2 regions of the Streptomyces sp. NPDC039736 genome follow, and region 1 is predicted to be linked to the other one. Evidence: predicted binding sites of a transcription regulator. Region 1 holds the regulator's gene; the other holds the start of a gene.
What was found. The regulator HspR, encoded in region 1, represses chaperone genes until heat shock. The targets are predictions, from matches to a motif close to TTGAGNNNNNNNNNCTCAA.

Region 1 (3,402 bases):
CATCTCCGGAGTCCAGCGCTCCATCGCCAAACTCCTCATCGAGGGGTACGTGGACGAGGCCATCGCCCGCCGGCTCGGCATGAACGTCCGCACCTGCCGCGCCCACATCGCCAAACTCGCCGCGTCCCTGGGCAGTGGGAGCCGCGCCCAGCTCGGCTATCTGATAGCAAAGTCGAACATCCTCGACCCCTGACCCCACCTGCGCCCCTCCCCCGAACGGAACAGCCTTGCTCCCGGCGATCACCGTCCTGGAAGGACTCGAGTGCATCAACGCCGCCCTTGACGTGGCTTCGGCGGAATGCAGCACAGAGGTACGCACGCTCCAGCCGGGTGGCGCCCGGTCCGAGACCCACCTCACCCAGGCGCTGGAACGGTCCAAACTCTTCGGCCGGCGCCGCATCCGCATGCGCTCCCTCTACCAGCACACCGCCCGCCACAGCTACGGCCTGCACGCCTACCGCGACCGCCTCTCCGGCATCCACCTGGAAATCCGCACCCTCGAAGAACTCGTCCCCCGCCTGATGATCTTCGACCGCACGGTCGCGTACATCCCCGCCGGTCCCGACACCACCAGCGCCCTGGAACTCCGGGACCCCATCCTCATCACCTTCCTGACCGCCGCCTTCGACCACTTCTGGCGACAGGCCGTCCCCCTGGACGACCCGCTCCCCGCCGACGCGGCCGACATCCGCCGCTCCATCGCCCGCCTCCTCGTCGACGGCCTCGTGGACGAGGCCATCGCGCACCGCCTCGGCCTCAACATCCGCACCTGCCGCGCCCACATCGCCAAGCTCGCCGCCTCCCTCGGCGGCACCACCAACCGGGCGCAACTCGGGTACCTCATCGCCACGTCGGGCATTCTCGACCCCTGAGCCGTCGGAAGTCCCCCGCGGCGCGCAACCCCCCGCCCCGCGCCACGGTCTCCAGAGGTGAGCCAGCCAGTCCCCCTCCCGAAGGCCACGGCATGACCGACCCCGCCCCCGCCCCCCTCGACCTCACCGAGCCCCCCGCGCCGTCCCGCCCGCCGCTGGACGACCCGCTCTTCGGCGCGGTCACCGTCACCGTCGAGACGCACACCCGCGTCACCGTGTCCGGCCCCGGGCTCCCCCGTACCGTCCTGATCCGCGTCCCGGGCGACGACGCGCCCGACGCGCACATCGGCATCGGCACCCGCGACGCCGCCGCCCTCGCCCTGACCGTGGACGGCGTCCCCGCCGGCATCGCCCCCGGCAAGGGCCGCCTCCGCCGCTCCACGTACAAGGTGGACGCCACCCACGCGGGCACGCGCTACCGCCTGGTCCCGGCCTCGCTCGGCACCAGCGCCTTCCTCCGCGACAGCACCGTCCTCGGCGAGTTCACCGCCGACGGCGACGCGACGGTCCTCGTGGAGTGGCGCGAGGACGCCGCCCCCCGGCCCGCCGACGCCTCCGTCGGCTACGCCCTCGCGGCGGCGTACGGCACGGGCGGCCAGCCGATGTGGATGACCCTGGTCGACGTGGTCACGGAGCTCATCCCCTGAGCACGCCGAAAGGGGCCCGGGAGCGGTCGCTCCCGGGCCCCTTCCGGCGCGGTCTCAGTCCTGCGGCCGCTTCGGCCGCCACACCACCAGCGCGCTCGTCTGCTGGACGTCCTGGTACGGCACCAGGTCGCGGCGGTACGAGGCGTGCACCTGGGCCTCGCGCTGCTGGAGGGCGGCGGCCGCGCCGTCCACCGCCGCCGAGAGCTCGGCGACGCGGGACTGGAGCGCCGCGACCTGGTTCTCCAGCTCGATGATGCGCTTGATGCCGGCCAGGTTGATGCCCTCGTCCTGCGACAACTGCTGCACCGTGCGCAGCAGTTCGATGTCGCGGGCCGAGTAGCGCCGGCCGCGCCCGGCCGTGCGGTCCGGGGAGACCAGGCCGAGGCGGTCGTACTGACGCAGGGTCTGCGGGTGCAGGCCGGAGAGCTGCGCGGCGACCGAGATGACGTACACCGGTGACTCGTCGGTCAGCTCGTAGGGGTTCCGTCGTCGGCCGTCCATCGCTCTCCTACGCTCCCTTCGCGTCCTGGAACAGTGCGGCCCTCGGGTCGTCGCCCGCGGTGGCCTCACGGTAGTTCTCCAGGGCTTCCCTGGCCTTGTCGTTCAGTTCGGTCGGTACGGCGACCTCGACGGTGACCAGGAGGTCGCCGCGGGTGCCGTCCTTGCGGACCGCGCCCTTGCCGCGGGCCCGCATGGTGCGCCCGTTGGGCGTCCCGGCGGGCAGCTTGAGGGTGACCGGCGGCCCGCCGAGCGTGGGCACCTTCACCTCGCCGCCGAGCGCCGCCTCCGTGAAGGAGACCGGCACCGTGACGGTGAGGTTGTCGCCCTTGCGGCCGAACACCGGGTGGGCGTCGACGTGCACGACGACGTACAGGTCGCCGGCCGGTCCGCCGCGCTCGCCCGGGGTGCCCTTGCCGCGCAGCCGGATGCGCTGCCCGTCGGTGACACCGGCGGGGATGCGCACCTGCATCGTGCGGGAGGACTTGGCCCGGCCCGAGCCCTTGCAGATGTCGCAGGGGGTCTCGGCGATCAGGCCGCGGCCCTTGCAGTCGACGCACGGGTCGGTGAGCGAGAAGCCCCCACCGCCGCCCCGCGAGACCTGGCCGGTGCCGACGCAGGTCGGGCACACCCGGGGCGTGCCGTTCTTGTCGCCGGTGCCGGAACAGGCCTTGCAGGGGGCCTGGGAGGACATCCGCAGCGGGACGGTCGCGCCGTCGACGGCCTCGGTGAAGCTGAGGGTGACCTCGGACTCGATGTCCTGGCCCCGCCGGGGCTGCGTGCGGGTGCCCGCGCCGCCCCGGTTGAAGAGGCCGCCGAACACGTCGCCTATGCCACCGCCGAAGCCGCCCGTCTGGGTGCCGCCGGCCGCGCCGCCGAAGAGGTCGCCCAGATCGAAGTTGAACGAGCCACCCGCCGCCCCGGGGCGGGGGCCGAAGCCCCCGTTGCCGAAGAGGGCGCGTGCCTCGTCGTACTCCTTGCGCTTCTTGGCGTCGCCCAGGACGTCGTTCGCCTCGGAGATCTCCTTGAAGCGCTCCTCGGCCTCGGCGTTGCCCTTGTTGGCGTCGGGGTGGAACTCCCGGGCCAGCTTCCGGTACGCCTTCTTGATCTCGGCCTCGGTGGCGTCCTTGGGGACGCCGAGAACCTTGTAGTAGTCCTTCTCGACGAAGTCCTTCGTGCTCATTTCCCCGACGTCCCTCCTCTCGGATCCAGCAGTGCGGCACTACCCCTTCTCGGGGTCACCGCTCTCCTTCTTGTCGTCGGAGGAGGCTCCCGCCGAGGAGTCCTCCGACTTGTCGGCCGCCGCGCCCGGCTGGGGCTCGGCCACCGCGACCCGTGCGGGCCGGATCGTGCGCTCGCCGATCCGGTAACCCGGCTGCAGGATC
Region 2 (3,402 bases), on a different contig from region 1:
TGACGGCGCGGACGATGCGGCCGGGCAGGGCCCCGACGTACGTACGGCGGTGACCGCGGATCTCCGCCTCGTCGCGTACGCCGCCGAGCGCGACCCGGACGAACTTGCGGCCCATGGCGTGGGCGACGCTCTCGCCGAGCGAGGTCTTTCCGACACCGGGCGGGCCCACCAGGGCGAGCACGGCGCCGCCGCGGCGGCCGCCCACCACGCCGAGCCCGCGGTCCGCGCGCCGCTTGCGCACGGCCAGGTACTCGGTGATGCGCTCCTTCACGTCGTCCAGGCCCGCGTGCTCCGCGTCGAGGATCTCGCGGGCGCCGCGGATGTCGTACTGGTCCTGCGTGTGCTCGTTCCAGGGGAGCTCCAGGACCGTGTCCAGCCAGGTGCGGATCCAGGAGCCCTCCGGGGACTGGTCGCTGGAGCGCTCCAGCTTCTCGACCTCCTTGAGGGCGGCCTCGCGCACCTTCTCCGGCAGGTCGGCGGCCTCCACCCGGGCCCGGTAGTCGTCGGACTCCTCGCCCTCGGCCTCGCCGTTCAGCTCGCGGAGTTCCTTGCGCACGGCATCGAGCTGCTTGCGGAGCAGGAACTCGCGCTGCTGCTTGTCGACGCCCTCCTGGACGTCCTTCGCGATGGTCTCGGCGACGTCCTGCTCGGCGAGGTGCTCGCTGAGGGCGGTCAGGGCCAGGCGCAGGCGGGCCACCGGGTCGGCGGTCTCCAGCAGCTCCACCTTCTGGGCGGTGGTCAGGAAGGGCGAGTACCCGGAGTTGTCGGCGAGGGCCGAGACGCCCTCGATCTGCTGCACGCGGTCCACGACCTGCCAGGCGCCGCGCTTCTTCAGCCAGGTCGTCGCGAGGGCCTTGTACTCCTTGACCAGCTCGGCGACGGAACCCGGCAGCGGGTCGGGGTCGGACGCGTCGATCCGGGACCCCTCCACCCACAGGGCCGCTCCCGGCCCGGTCGTGCCCGCGCCGATCTTGACGCGGCCCCGGGCCCGGATGAGCGCGCCGGGGTCGCCGTCGGACAGCCGGCCGACCTGCTCGACGGTGCCGAGGACGCCGGTCCCCGCGTACGTGCCGTCGATGCGCGGAACAAGAAGCACCTCGGGCTTGCTGCCACCGGTACGAACGGCGGCCTGTGCCGCTTCGACCGCCGCGCGCACCTCGGTGTCGGACAGGTCCAGCGGCACCACCATCCCGGGCAGCACGACCTCGTCGTCGAGCGGCAGCACGGGCAGGGTGAGCGGTGTGGACGTCGATGCCATGATCTCCCCTTGGGCAGTGAAGTTGAGCTATGTGGACTCAATGCTCTGGAGCGTCCCAGTGTTCCCCAACCCGTGTTCGCTCTGAGCGATCAGCGATCGACGAGGAGGGAGCCGCCGGTCGGTCCGGCGCCGCTGAAGCCGGGAGCCGGTCGCGACGACGCGGGCAGACGTGGGCAGACGTGGGCAGACGCGGACAGGGGAACGCGCGGCGGGGCCTCCGCGTCAGACGGACGACAGCGGCACACGGCCCACGACACGACGGGAACACCATGCGAAGCACACGTTCCGGGCGATCGGCGGCGGCGCTCACGGCGGCCGCCCTCTGCGGCACCCTGTTGCTGACGGGGTGCGACGGCGCGGGCGAGCCCCCGGCCGCGGACACGCCCGCACCGGCGGCGACCGCCACGGGCGCACCCGCCACCTCCACGCCCACCGCCGGCGCGCCCGACACGGCCACACCCACCGCCACCCCGCCCCCCGCTCCCCCGGCGACCGGTGACCCCGCGCCGTCCGCCTCCGTGCCCGCGACGGCCCCGCAGGGCGAGCGGCTCGTGGCCGCCACCGTCAGCGGCGGCTTCGACGGCCGGCACCGCAGCGTCCTGGTGAACGGTGACGGCGGCTACACCGTCCTCGACCGCACCAAGCCCCCGAAGTCCGGCCGGATGGGCGCGCAGGAGCTGGCCGAGCTCAAGGACGCGCTCGCCGACGCGGACTTCGCGAAACTGCCGCGCGTCTCGAAGGCCGACCCGCCGGTCATGGACGGCATCACCACCACCGTGATCCACCGGGGCCACGAGGTGACGACGGACGGCATGAAGGAGCTGCCGGAGCTGGACCGCGTGATCGCGGCCCTGCCCGGCCTCGGCTGACCCCGGTTCAGCGGTGGCTGCGGACGACGGTCAGCGGTGGCCGCGGACGATCTCCGTCACGCGCGCGACCGTCGACAGGTCCCCCAGTACGTTCTTGGTGACGGCCCAGGCCGTGCCGCTCGCCCGGTCCGCGCCCGCCCAGCTGCCGCCCGCGCCCGCCATGCCGAACACGTGCGGGTCGGGCCCGGAGCCCTGGTCGGGCAGGCCGAGCGCGTACCCGAGCGCCCAGGACGACTCGTTCCCCATCAACCGGTCGGTTCCGCTCGCGGCGAGCGCGGTCGCCTCGCGGGTGCGGTCCGGCGACAGCAGCCGTACGCCGTCGACCTCCCCGAGCACGGCCGCGTACACGCGCGCGATCGCCCGGGCGGAGGTCTTGGCGCCCGCCGGGAGGTCGGCGGCCAGGATGTCGGCCCGGTTGCCGAACGCGGCGCTCGGGAAGAGGTGCTTGGGAGCGGCCTTGAACATGGGGAGGTCGTCCGGGAGCGCGTCGAGGTCGAAGGTCTCGGCGCGGGAGGGGTCCTCCTCGAGCCGCGCCGCCCGCCCCTGCTCGGACGCCGGCATCCCCAGGTACAGCTCGTCGGCGATGCCGAGCGGGCCGGTGAGTTCGGTGCGCAGGACGTCGGAGAGGTCGCGGCCGGTGGCCCGGCGGACGATCTCACCGACCAGGAAGCCGAAGGTGAAGGCGTGGTAGCCGACCGCCGTCCCCGGCTCCCACCAGGGCTCGGCGTCCGCGAGGGCGGCGCACATGGCGTCCCAGTCGCAGAGCTCGGCGTGGGTGGTGGCGGAGGGGATGCCGGGCACGCCGGCGGAGTGGCTGAGGGCGTGCCGTACCGTCACCCGCTCCTTGCCGTGCGCGGCGAACTCGGGCCAGAGGTCGGCGACGGGCGTGTCGTACGAGAGGAGTCCTCGCTCGGCGCACACGTGCGCGAGGGTCGCGGTGGCGCCCTTCCCGATCGAGAAGTTGTAGAAGGGGGTGTCGTGGTGGACCTCGCGCCCGGTCGCCGGGTCGGCGATTCCGGCGGCGACGTCCGCGACCGGCTCGCCGTGCCGGTACACGGCGATCTGCAGGCCGCGCTCGGCCCCGCTCTCCACCAGTTCGTCGGCGGTGTCCTGTAGCTGCTGGTGCAAGTCGGCGGCGCTCATGACCGTCCCCTCCGTAGTTCCGTGCAAAAGCACGAACGTACGAAGGGGACGAGGCCGTCGGCCACCGAATTTCCCGGCTCAGAGGTACGAGGGCGCGGCCCGGGCCGCCTTCCAGCGCCGTACGACGGGCCA

Region 2: lon (endopeptidase La) is a predicted target of HspR. The motif match lies at 1,281-1,299, and genes of this name have one in related genera.

Annotation. Positions count from the first base shown of each region.
Region 1 covers NZ_JBVIUQ010000002.1:389,376-392,777, reverse strand. Annotated here, with positions in the region: gene ACZ56L_RS06715 (helix-turn-helix transcriptional regulator) at 1-193, shown strand, start outside; gene ACZ56L_RS06710 (helix-turn-helix transcriptional regulator) at 228-872, shown strand; gene ACZ56L_RS06705 (hypothetical protein) at 965-1,519, shown strand; gene ACZ56L_RS06700 (heat shock protein transcriptional repressor HspR) at 1,574-2,020, opposite strand; gene dnaJ (molecular chaperone DnaJ) at 2,028-3,200, opposite strand; gene grpE (nucleotide exchange factor GrpE) at 3,240-3,402, opposite strand, start outside.
Region 2 covers NZ_JBVIUQ010000012.1:178,014-181,415, forward strand. Annotated here, with positions in the region: gene lon (endopeptidase La) at 1-1,258, opposite strand, end outside; gene ACZ56L_RS30980 (hypothetical protein) at 1,528-2,127, shown strand; gene ACZ56L_RS30985 (serine hydrolase domain-containing protein) at 2,158-3,270, opposite strand; gene ACZ56L_RS30990 (rhomboid-like protein) at 3,349-3,402, opposite strand, start outside.